Regions from separate parts of the Rahnella inusitata genome, predicted to be linked through region 1. Evidence: predicted binding sites of a transcription regulator. Region 1 holds the regulator's gene; each other region holds the start of a gene.
What was found. Region 1 encodes Fur, which represses iron uptake genes when iron is present. Its sites were predicted from a motif close to ATAATAATGAGAACNACTATCAA; they were not measured.

Region 1 (3,184 bases):
AGGCGCTGACATTCGGCTACACCACAGGCCAGTTCAACTGGCGTCTTGAAGGGACGATGGTCAAGGCAGAAGGGAATCAGGGGTATTTCCTGCAGCGTATGACACCGACTTATTCCTCATCTAACGGTCGTCTTGACGTGTGGTGGGATAACCGTTCTGACTTCAACGCCAACGGTGAAAAAGCGGTCTATGCCGGGGTGTTATACGATCTGGCGAAATGGGATCTGCCGGGCTTCGCGGTGGGCGGTTCTTACGTTTATGCATGGGACGCCAAGCCTAGCACCAATGCGGCTTATGACCAGAGCCAGCGCCTGAAAGAGAGCGCCTGGAGTCTGGACGCGCTGTACACCATTCAGGAAGGCCGCGCCAAAGGCACGCTGTTCAAACTGCATTACACCCAGTACGACAACCATTCGGATATCCCGAGCTGGGGCGGTGGTTACGGCAACATCTTCCAGGATGAAAAAGACGTCAAATTCATCGTTATCGCTCCATTCACTATTTTCTGAGGTCGCCATGTCGATGAATAAATTACTGATGATCGTTGTTACTTGCGTTTTCCTTGCAGGCTGTGCTCCGACAACGGCGCAAAAAGAAGACACCAAATTGCGTGAGGCCTACAGCGTCTGTATCAACAAGGCGGAAGGATCGCCAGACAAAATAGCCTCGTGCCAGACGGTTCTTGACGTCCTGAAACAGGAAAAAGCGCACAAGCAATTTGCCGAACAGGAAACAGTGCGGGTGGTGGATTACCAGCGCTGCCTTACCGCGCGTAAAACCGGGGACGGCCAGGCTTACGCCGACGACTGCGGCAAAATCTGGCAGGAAATCAGAGCGAATAATTCTCCTAAACCAACGAATTAAGGATGAGGTTGGAGATGGAAAAAATTCAGACTCAACGCACTGGCATCATTATGATGATACGCCAAAACCGCAAATTACCGGTGATGTCTGGATAAGCTCAGCCTCTGCCGAGGGGGCAGGCTTTCGCCGCGCAGAGCCGGTCACCGATAAGCTTTAAGCGAAACCGCATGAGGCTAAAAAAAAACGAAACCCCGGTTCTCCGGGGTTTTTTATATCTGATGTTCAGCGCTCAGGCCAAAAAAAAACCGCTTTTCAGCGGTTAGTTAAGGCTTTACGTTGACGGCAACTTCACCGAACCGGGCAGATTACTGCGCGGGTTTATCATTGTGCAAAGAATCATCTTCGCGGCAATCGCCTGCTTCACAGTGGCCGTACAAGTACAGGCTGTGGTTGGTCAGTTTGATGCCATGTTTCTTAGCGATTTCACGCTGACGACCTTCGATATATTCGTCGCGGAATTCAATCACGCGGCCACAATCTAAGCAGATCAGGTGGTCATGGTGATGTTGCTGGGTCAGTTCGAATACGGATTTGCCGCCTTCGAAGTTATGACGCGTTACGATACCGGCGTCATCAAACTGGTTCAGAACACGGTAAACCGTCGCCAGACCAATCTCTTCACCCATATCAATCAGTTGTTTGTACAGATCTTCCGCACTCACGTGATGACCTTCCGGCGCTTGCAGCACTTCCAGGATTTTAAGGCGCGGAAGCGTGACTTTTAAGCCGGCTTTCTTCAGTGCGGTGTTGTTGTCAGTCATGCGGATTCAGTCCTGTTACTATGTGCTAATCAAGTTGAGGCATGGAGCCTGTGGCATCAGCGGCACAAAAATGTTCGTTTAGGATCCTTCGTTTAACGGAAGTGTGCCGATCCCCTAAACGATTGCCTGTTAATAAAGATCACTAAATGCCGGTCACATCAGAGAATGCAACGACTTGATCGATAGAAAAAACAGATGAACTCAGTGTACCTTGATACTACTGAAAGTAACAATTTTGTTGTGGCTAAATTGTTAATTTCAGTAATAGTTTGGCCCTTCAATTGTAGAATAAATCCTCAGGGCCAACAGGGTTTTTAGCCAATAATTTCTGAAAGGCTTAATTCTTCTGTAATTTGCTTAACCCACGCATCAACGCGCTCATTGGTTAATTCAGGTTGACGGTCTTCGTCAATCGCCAGTCCGATGAAGTGTTTATCATCGGCCAGACCTTTAGAGGCTTCGAAATGATAGCCTTCTGTTGGCCAGTGACCCACAATCACCGCGCCGCGTGGCTCAATGATGTCGCGCACGGTGCCCAGTGCGTCACAGAAATATTCTGCATAGTCTTCCTGATCGCCACAGCCAAACAGCGCAACCAGCTTACCTTCGAAGTCGATCTCTTCCAGGCTTGGGAAGAAGTCATCCCAGTCACACTGGGCTTCACCGTAATACCAGGTTGGAATACCGATCAGCAAGATATCGAATTTTTCCAGATCCTCTTTGCTGCTCTTCGCAATGTCATGCACCTCAGCAACATCTTTACCCAGTTGTTTCTGGATCATTTTTGCGATGTTTTCGGTGTTACCTGTATCGGATCCAAAGAAGATTCCTACTACGGCCATAAGATGTCTAACCTCTTGTTCTCAATGATAAGCCCTGCATTGCAGGCAATAATAACGCTGATAATAGCAAACTTGCGGGGCGGAGAATATGCTTCCGCTCGCCTTCTTAACTGACGAATAAGTTTATCGGCCAAACTTTTTAAGTGTTATCGCCTTCGTGTCTTTTGAAAGTCTGTCTTTAACCTCAAAGTTATTGAGGTTAAAAGCAAAGTGAAGAAATAATCCGACACACTCCTTAAGTTTAAGCACGTCCAGCCGATAGATGATGCGAGAGCAATCTCAACATAATAAAGAAATCGATGCCCGGAGAGGTGTTCAAACATGTCCAGAGGCACCCGTCCGCTGGTTACGTGTCTTGATTCTCCGCATCCCCCTCAATCCTCAGACCAGAAACAGTCATGTTTCGAGAGAGGCATATCGTGCAGTTTTTGAAAAACATTACCATCAGGACCGCTTTATTAATCATTCTTGGCGTTTTTTGCGTCATGTGGGCCGGTGTATCGCTTTACACCGTCAACTCGCTTAACACATTGACCCAAAACACCAGGAACAGTTCCGAACTCGTCAACAATATGGCGCTGATCAGCAAAGGAAATGATCAGTATTTTCGCACCGTCACCCGCTTGAGCCGAGCCGTCTCACAGCTTCAGGCCGATCCGACCAAAGGGCCGGAAATTTTTGATACCGCAAAACAGTCTCTCGATGGCCTGACTCAGG
Region 2 (3,184 bases), 1.6 Mb from region 1:
ACTCAGCAACAAACCGAGCGAGCACAGAAACACCAGCAGATTGCGCACCGACAGCCAGTCCATCAGCAACACCAGCATCAGTGCGGCGGTCAGCAGCAAATGCCAGCGCCAGACTTCACCAAACGTAGTGGTCAGCACCAGCAACCAGACATTCAGGTTCAGGCCATCACTCCAGCCATTACCCATCAGCATGGCCTGAATCGACAGCATCCCGACAGACGTTACCGCCGCAACCGCGCCAAACCACATCATCAGTGTCTGGTTTTTTCGCAGTAACATCGCCGAAAAGCCGGCCGGTGCCAGCAGGGAGCAAAACACGCTCAGCCCGAATATTTGCATCAGGGAGGCAAAATGGGCGAACCGGCACAGAACAAACAACGCAGTCAGGCTCATGACTTACTTAACGGTGAAGCTGTACTGACCATTCGTTTTATGACCGTCGACCGACACCACGCTCCACGTCACCCAATATTTACCCGGGCTCAGCGCGTCGGGTAACGGGACAACCGTCTGGGTATTGTCATTGGCAGCGAGCGTTAACGCGCCAGTTTTAACCGCTTTTTTATCTGCACCGGTCAGGGTGATTTTGCTGAAATTTGGTTCGATACCTTCACTGAACCCGAGTGAGAGTTCTGTCGGGCTGGCGGCAAGAACGGTGTCCGCAGCGGGCGTCTGAGTTTTAAGATGTGCATGCGCAAAGGCTTGCGATGAGATAAATCCGCTCAGCAATACGGCTGAGACTGCCATGGCACGGCAAAGAGAGGTGGTTTTTTTCAACACGATGATTCCTTGGCTTGCGTAACGATGAATTTATAACGCCGTCACTTTATCGCAAACCAACCCAAAACGTTTGTCATAAATGCATAAAAAAACGCAGAAGCCGGAGCATTCTGCGTTTTATGTGCATCACAAACGGGGTTTACGCCGCCGGGGCTTGCGCTGCCATATTTTTGAGATCTTTATCAACGAAGAACAAGCCGTTGCCGGTATTGCTGACCAGCGACAGTTTGTCGAGAACGGATTTGAACAAGGTCTCTTCTTCATGCTGCTCTGCGACGTACCATTGCAGGAAGTTGAAGGAAGAATAATCTTTCAGAGTCATCGCCAGATCGGCCAGTTCGTTGATTTTCTGAGTGATCAATTGCTCATGCTCGTAAGTCTGCATGAAGAGATCGGACAGAGACTCAAATGTCACCGGCGGTGCAGCAATCGCGCCCAGCAAAGGCAATGCACCGGTATCGCTGACATATTTGAACAGGCGATGCATGTGATCCATCTCTTCCATGGAATGCTTTTTCAGAAACGCAGCCGCACCTTCGTAGCCTTTGGCGCTGCACCATGCACTCATCTGCAAATATAAATTGGCAGAATAAAACTCGAGGTTCAGCTGTTCATTAAGCTGATCGATCATTTCTTTTTTAAGCATGATGCGGCTCCATAAATAAATTAAGGCAGGGGAATGGGTTTATTTATCCGCATTATGCCCGCATCGACACAAAATAAAAACAGGCGATTCACATTAATATCCACATAAGCAACATTTAATTTTATTTCATTGATTTAAAAGGATTAATTATAATGGCAAATATATAATAATGAGAACCATTAACATGCATGTATATATTAAAAAGAATCATTCCTATTTGATAAAATAAAACCCCCGGTCTAATTGAAGCTAATTATCAATTCCACAACGTGAATGGTTCTTATTCACCCGCATAACATCAGTAATAATTTAGCTTAATGGCTGTTCATAAAAATAAGATGTCAGCATTCACCCCGGCGGTGGCCTCGGGTACAATGCCGGTCAAAACAGAGTCACGGGATGTCGCAATGAGTATCAATCTGGCGGAAATCAGTAAAGAAGAGATGGATCGCATCAACATCGATCTGGCGGCCTCGGCGGTCGCTTTCAAAGAGCGTTACAACATGCCGGTTGTCGCTGAAATGGTGGAACGCCAGCAGCCTGAGCACCTGCGCACGTACTTTCGTGAGCGCGTGATGCATTACCGTGGGGAATCACATAAATTCTCCCGCTTACCTTACGAACCGAAGCAAAAGTAACGTTGCTGGCGCAGGTAAACGGGATTAGGAAAGATTAACGGCGGGTAGCAAATTGCTGGTTGGTGCGGATCAGTTGATCGAGAATGCCCGGCTCATCAAATGAGTGCCCTGCTCCTTCGATAATGTGCAGCTCGGCTTCCGGCCAGGCTTTCGCCAGATCCCAGGCGTTTTGCACCTGACAGGCCATGTCGTAGCGGCCATGCACAATCACCGCAGGAATGTGACGGATGCGGTCGACATTTCTCAACAGTTGATCGTCGGTCTCTAAAAAACCCAGATGTGTAAAGTAATGGTTTTCGATACGGGCAAAGGCCAGCGCAAAGTTATCTTCACCAAACGACGCCGAACCTTCCGCAGGCAGAAGCGTGACTGTTTCCCCTTCCCACAGGCTCCAGATTTTAGCGGCCTCCAGTTGCACTGCGCGGTCGTTTGACGTCAGTCGCTTGTGATAAGCGGCGATCACGTCTTTGCGTTCTTCTTCTGATAAAATTGACAAAATCCGCTGCCATTTTTCCGGGAAGAATCGCGATGCCCCGTCCTGATAGTACCAGGTCAGTTCCTGCTTACGCATGGTGAAGATACCACGCAGCACCATCTCGCTGACATGTTCGGGATGCGTCTGGGCATAGGCCAGCGCCAGCGTGGAACCCCACGAACCGCCGAACACCAGCCATTTCTCAACGCCTGCCATTTTACGCAGACGCTCGATATCTTCCACCAGATGCCATGTGGTGTTGTTGTCGAGGCTCGCATGAGGCTTTGAACGCCCGCAGCCACGCTGATCAAACAGCATGACGTCATAATCATTCGGATCAAACAACTGACGGTGGACGGAGGAACAGCCGCCGCCGGGGCCGCCGTGAATAAAGACTGCCGGTTTGCCTTGTGGGTTTCCGCTGCGTTCCCAGTAAACCTGATGGCCGTCGCCGGTATCAAGCATGCCGCTGGCATAAGCCTCACGCGGTGGATACAACCCTTTTAATTTTGGCATGACATTTCCTGTTCTAGTTGGCCAGAGTATTGATGGATACATTTACAACCCAATAACAGCGCATCAGCCAGCCAACAACAAGTTGTAATCCACGAAAATCGGCTTTTTGTATGCTGTTCGCATACTTAT
Region 3 (3,184 bases), 1.3 Mb from region 1:
ATCAGCTTCTGACCGATATTTTGCGCGGGCAATATGGCTTCAAAGGCGTGATCCTCAGCGACTGGCTGATCACCAGCACCTGCGATGACGTCTGCACCCACGGCACGCCGGAAGGTAAAGAGCCGGTACCAGGCGGGATGTCATGGGGAGTCGAAAATCTGACGCCGCAGCAGCGATTCGTCAAAGCGGTCAAAGCCGGTGTCGATCAGTTTGGCGGTGTGACCGACTCGCAGTTGCTGGTCAGCGCGGTGAAAGAAAAACAGTTGACTGAAGAACGCCTCAACGAATCGGTGATACGCATTCTTGAGCAAAAATTCCAGACCGGCCTGTTTGAAAATCCGTACGTCGATGTGCAGAAAGCGGTACAAACCGTTGGCCGCGCGGACTGGCAGAAAGAAGCCGATGCCGCACAGGGGCATTCGCTGGTGCTGCTGCAAAATACCGGCGATCTGTTACCGCTGAAAAAGGGCCAGAAAATCTGGCTGTACGGTATTGCACCGAAAGCCGCCGAGGCCGCCGGATTTACCGTGGTAGATTCACCGGAGAAAGCCGACGTGGCGCTCATCCGCGCGCAAACCCCTTATGAAAAACTGCATCAGGCGTGGTTCTTTGGTAAGCGTCATCACGAGGGCTCGCTGGAGTTTACCGGCGATAATGCCGATTATCAGGCCATCGTTAACGCCAGCAAACATGTGCCAACGGTAGTGACGGTGTATCTGGATCGCCCGGCGATTCTGAGCAATGTGAAGGATAAAGCCAGAGCCATCGTGGGGAATTTTGGCGTCAGCGACGCCGTGCTGTTTACCCGCCTCACCAGCGGGGAAGCCTTTACCGGCAAACTGCCATTCGAACTGCCGTCGTCGATGGAAGCGGTGCTAAAACAACAGCCTGATATGCCGCACGACAGCGAATCTCCGCTGTTTGATATTGGTTTTGGGCTGGCGCGCTGATCCCTTCAATTTCTGCGCCGTCACGGCTTTCGTCGTGGCGGCGTATCTTCTGGCAATGACCTGCACCGCCATTAAACACCCTGTTCGCTGATAATATCGCCCGGCCATTCCCTCCATTCCGCTCAAACAAAAACCACAAAACCCATGAATTTCATGCGGATAAAATGTCGCCACTTCACACTTTTTGAATAAAGTTCACTTGAATTTGTAAAATAATAATGATAACAATTATCATTAAGTTTAACATTCGTCTCGTTTTCGTAAATACCCTGCCTCTTTCTGGCCGGGCTTTCGTGCGGAACGTGGTTGGCTTCCGGGTTTATTTACACACGCATCAATTAATTACTCGAATAATGATCGGGTTATTTATAGGGATTATTACTATGTTGTTGGCTTTTCCCCTCAAACGCTCGGTGCTTTTGTGCGCCATGGCCGTGGCCCTTCCGGCCTCCTCGCTGGCCGCAGAAGATACAGTGGTTATCAAGGCATCACAGGCTGATACCGCTGATGCACCGACGCAGGGTTACAGTGCAAAAACGTCGAAAAGCGCGACTAAAACCGACCAGCCGCTGATCACCACCGGTCAGGCCGTTTCGGTCGTAACCCGTCAGCAGATGACGGATCAGAATGCGACGACAGTCAACGCAGCACTGAACTATACGCCAGGCGTATTCACTAACTTTGCCGGCGGCGCGACGCGTTATGACACGATCTCCCTGCGTGGTTTCCACGGCGGTGACGTCAACAACACTTTCCTTGATGGCCTGCGTATTTTGAGCGATGGCGCGAGCTATAACTCCATTCAGGTTGATCCTTGGTTCCTCGAACGTATTGATGTGGTAAAAGGCCCGTCTTCAGCCCTCTACGGCCAGAGTATTCCCGGCGGCGTCGTGGTTGAAACCACCAAGCGTCCGCAGTTCGCTGAAGAAGGTCATTTCCAGCTTTCCGGCGGCACGCAAAATACCAAAGGTGGCGCGTTCGATTACACCAATGCCATCAACGACCAGTGGGCATTTCGCCTGACCGGTATGACCCGCAGCAGCGATACCCAGTATGACCATCAGCGCGAAGAGCGTTATGCGATTTCCCCTCAGCTGATGTGGCAGCCGGATGAAAACACCTCGCTGTTGCTGCGCGCCTATCTGCAAAAAGATCCGTCCGGCGGTTATCACGCCGCCGTGCCTGCCGACGGCAGCCTGTACGGACAGAAACTGAGCCGTGGTTTCTTCGACGGTGAAACGGATCGCAACCAGTTCAAACGCTGGGAGCAGATCTACAGCTACGAATTCCAGCACGCGTTTAACGACGTCTGGTCATTCCGCCAGAACGCTAACTACACTCACTCCAATACCGAACTGGATCAGGTGTATCAGGCGGGCTGGAACGCAGATCGCACGCTGATGAACCGTTATTATTCCGGCGAGAAATCCTCTCTGGATACTTTCGCGATTGATAACCAGCTTGAAGCCGATTTCGCCACCGGCGAACTGGCGCACAAAGTGGTGCTGGGCTTTGACTATTCTCACTTCGTCAACGATCTGAAGTCTGACGGCGCCACTGCCGGTACGCTGAACCCGTACACCGGCGTTGGCATCGATACCCTCGATTATTACAGCCACACCCGCGGCAAAAACCGTTACGAGCAGATGGGCACGTATCTGCAGGACGAAATGAACTGGAACAAGTGGTTCCTGACCTTGTCAGGCCGCTACGATACGCTGAAAACCGACAGTCGCAGCTACGAAAGCATCTATGGCACCGACAGCCACAGCGAGCGTAAAGACAGCCACTTCAACAGCCGCGCTTCCCTGTTGTATGCATTTGATAACGGGATCTCTCCTTACGTCAGCTACAGTCAGGCGATGACGCCATCTGCCCTGCCGGGTGCCGACGGCACGTTGCTCAAACCGATGCAAAGTGAGCAATACGAAGCCGGGATCAAATACCAGCCGGTCGGTACGTCCGACATGTACACCGCAGCACTGTATGATCTGACGCAGGACGACGTGGGTAACCGCGTAGTGGTCGGCAGCTATTACGAGCCAGCGGGTAAAATCCGTTCGCAGGGTCTGGAGCTGGAAGCCAAGAAACAGGTCACCGAGCGCTTCAACGTGATGGCCGGTTATACCTACAACAAAGTCCGTATCCGCGATGCCAGCCAGAACAACGGCAACACGCCATACGTCACGCCAAAACAAATGGCTTCCATCTGGGGTCAGTATAAAACGCCGGTC
Region 4 (3,184 bases), 2.1 Mb from region 1:
ACGCGCCTTTATGGAGACTCAGTAAGGATTCCGTTAAGGCGCGTAAATCAATCAAAACAGGATTGCGACCAATAGTATCGGGGGTGTCTTCGCCTTATAACTGTCAGCATAAATTATAAGGAATCTGGGGGCATTATGATTAAGCCTTTACTGTTTGGTACATTATTATTTGCACTGCTTCCTGCTGCGGCTCCCGCTGTAGAGGCCAGCAGCTTTAGCCTGAGTACTCCGGGTCTTTCAATCAATATCGGTGACCGCGATCGTCGCGGTTATTACTGGGATGGGTATGACTGGCGTGATGCCGGCTGGTGGAACAATCACCACGGCCGTTACTACGGTGAACGCAGCCATCGCGGCTATTACTGGGATGGCGGCCGCTGGCGCGATCGTGGCTGGTGGGATAACCGTTCTCATCATCGTCCACCTCCGCCGCGCTATTATGGCCGTCCGCATTATGATAATCATGGTCGCGGGCCGGACCGGGGTCATGGTCACGACAGAGGTCGCGGCCCGGATCGCGGGCACGACAGACATGATGATCACCGGGGTCATGGCGATCACCGCCATTGATTCGCAAAGATTTCAGATAAAAAAACGGGACAGTTTGCGCTGTCCCGTTTTTTATTGCTGCGGCGCTGAGGTTATTTCAGCATGCCGATCAGCAGATAGAGGTTAAGGCTGACGACAATCAGCACAATCAGCCGCCCCGCCCATTGCACCGTTCTGGTGTTGGTCATCTCACCCATCAGGCTGCGGTTGCCGGTGAACGCCAGCAGCGGCAACAGCGCCAGCGCAATCCCGAAACTCAGCAGCACCTGGCTCATCACCAGAATTCGTGTGGCGTCGAGCCCCATCAGAATAACGATAAAGGACGGCATCATGGTGACGACGCGACGCACCCAAATCGGGATATAGAACTTCACAAAGCCCTGCATGACCACCTGACCGGCCAGTGTTCCGACGACGGTCGAAGACAACCCGGCGGCGACCAGACTCAGGCCAAAGGTGGTGGCGGCGGCGTGGCCGAGCAAAGGTTGCAGCGTCAGATAGGCCTCATCGAGCTCGCTGATACCGCTGTGCCCGCTAAAGTGGAAAGCCGCAGCGGCGGTCGCCATCATCGCCAGATTCACGAAACCCGCGATGGTCATGGCGATCCCGACATCCAGCTTGGTGGCAGAATAACGTTGCGCTTTCGATGCCTTGCCCCCGCGCTGGGTCAGCGAAGAGTGCAGGTAGATGACGTGGGGCATAATTGTCGCCCCCAGCACACCGGCAGCCAGATAGACGGAATCACTGGTCGGCAGCGCCGGAATTAACATCCCTTTTCCCAGCGCGACCATACTCGGCTGCGAAAAGAACAGTTCGACAATATAAGCGGCTGCCACGAACAGCAGAAGACCGGCGATCACCAGTTCCAGCGGCTTTTGTCCGCGCTTTTGCAGAGCAAGAATAATGAAGGTGGCAATACCGGTCAGCACCGCGCCCTGAAACAGCGACACGCCGAGCAGTAATTTGAAACCGATGGCCGCACCGATAAATTCTGCCAGATCGGTGGCCATCGCAATAATTTCTGCCTGCACCCAGTAAGCCCAGACGGCAGGACGCGGGAAGCGATCGCGAATATGTTCAGCGAGATTTTTGCCAGTGGCGATACCGAGCTTGGCAGAAAGAAGCTGGATCAACATCGCCATCACGTTGGCCCAGACGACGACCCACAGCAACTGGTAGCCGTAAGAAGCACCGGCCTGGATATTTGTCGCAAAGTTACCCGGATCGATGTAACCGATGGCGGCTATAAAAGCCGGTCCCATCAACGAAAGCTTCATCTTTCTGGATGCGCGGCCTGAAGATTCGGTCCGGCTGTTCAACATAATGTGTTAACCCCTACAATTATTACGCTTACACAAATATCGTCTAAATGATAATGATTATCAAGTGCATTTAGATAAATTTGAGCGATGATTCTGATAGGCAGTAAGCGACGACGTGATAACTGTGTGGTTATTCGCCCGCCCGGCTTTCTCAATCCGGACGCGCGCGCTTTCCTAAAACAGAGGCTGTTTGACCAGATTTAGAACGCATTACGGCACATGATAAAGCTAGCACAGGAAAGCAAACTGTGCCTATTTTTCTTAACATCTTGATTTTTTGTGTGGTGGAATGGGATTTGTTGCAATTCATGTCTGCAATTTCTATATTTGCAAGCGACTTCACGTTTTAAATGTACGCGTTACATAGAATGTCCGTCGAAATATAGCCTGCCTCTAATTTGGAGCACCCATGTCTAACATTTTGCACTTTGTATTAGCGTTGGCCGTTGTCGCAGTACTCGCTTTACTGGTGAGCCGTGACCGTAAAAGTATCCGTTTACGGTTCATCGTTCAGCTGTTAGTGATTGAAGTCCTATTAGCCTATTTCTTCCTGAACTCATCTATTGGTTTAGGTTTTGTGAAAGGCTTCTCAGATATGTTTGAGAAATTATTAGGATTCGCTGCGGAAGGAACCGGCTTCGTATTTGGGGGCATGAGCGATAAGGGATTAGCGTTCTTCTTCTTGAAAGTCTTGTGTCCGATCGTGTTTATTTCCGCACTGATCGGTATTTTACAGCACATTCGCGTACTGCCTTTCGTCATCCGTATCATCGGTACGGTACTGTCGAAAATTAATGGCATGGGAAAACTGGAATCTTTCAACGCCATCAGTTCCCTGATTTTGGGTCAGTCAGAAAACTTTATCGCGTATAAAGATATTCTGGGCAAAATGTCTGAAAAACGTATGTACACCATGGCCGCTACGGCAATGTCGACGGTTTCTATGTCGATCGTGGGTGCGTACATGACCATGCTGGAACCGCGCTTTGTTGTTGCTGCGCTGGTACTCAACATGTTCAGTACCTTTATCGTATTGTCGCTTATCAACCCTTATAAAGTTGATTCGGAAGAAGACCTGCAGATCGGTAACACGCATCAGGGTCAGAGCTTCTTTGAAATGCTGGGTGAATACATCCTCGCCGGCTTCAAAGTGGCGATCATCGTTGCAGCCATGTTGATTGGTTTCATCGCACTGATCTCTTGCCTGAATGCGTTGTTCGACGTGGTATTCGGTATCACCTTCCAGGGCGTACTGGGTTATGTCTTCTATCCGTTTGCATGGATGATGGGCGTACCAAGCCACGAAGCCTTGC

Region 2: ftnA (non-heme ferritin) is a predicted target of Fur. The motif match lies at 1,590-1,612, and genes of this name have one in related genera.
Region 3: I2123_RS11405 (TonB-dependent siderophore receptor) is a predicted target of Fur. The motif match lies at 1,163-1,185, and genes of this name have one in related genera.
Region 4: I2123_RS07685 (Nramp family divalent metal transporter) is a predicted target of Fur. The motif match lies at 1,913-1,935, and genes of this name have one in related genera.

The regions. Positions count from the first base shown of each region.
Region 1 covers NZ_CP065024.1:3,744,615-3,747,798, reverse strand. The annotation lists gene chiP (chitoporin ChiP) at 1-509, shown strand, start outside; gene chiQ (ChiQ/YbfN family lipoprotein) at 523-864, shown strand; gene fur (ferric iron uptake transcriptional regulator) at 1,170-1,625, opposite strand; gene fldA (flavodoxin FldA) at 1,940-2,467, opposite strand; gene I2123_RS17570 (methyl-accepting chemotaxis protein) at 2,887-3,184, shown strand, end outside.
Region 2 covers NZ_CP065024.1:2,101,248-2,104,431, reverse strand. The annotation lists gene copD (copper homeostasis membrane protein CopD) at 1-393, opposite strand, end outside; gene yobA (CopC domain-containing protein YobA) at 397-783, opposite strand; gene ftnA (non-heme ferritin) at 920-1,426, opposite strand; gene I2123_RS09850 (DNA polymerase III subunit theta) at 1,834-2,064, shown strand; gene pip (prolyl aminopeptidase) at 2,099-3,055, opposite strand.
Region 3 covers NZ_CP065024.1:2,414,683-2,417,866, reverse strand. The annotation lists gene I2123_RS11410 (glycoside hydrolase family 3 protein) at 1-950, shown strand, start outside; gene I2123_RS11405 (TonB-dependent siderophore receptor) at 1,334-3,184, shown strand, end outside.
Region 4 covers NZ_CP065024.1:1,627,789-1,630,972, reverse strand. The annotation lists gene I2123_RS07690 (DUF2502 domain-containing protein) at 136-570, shown strand; gene I2123_RS07685 (Nramp family divalent metal transporter) at 642-1,871, opposite strand; gene I2123_RS07680 (NupC/NupG family nucleoside CNT transporter) at 2,281-3,184, shown strand, end outside.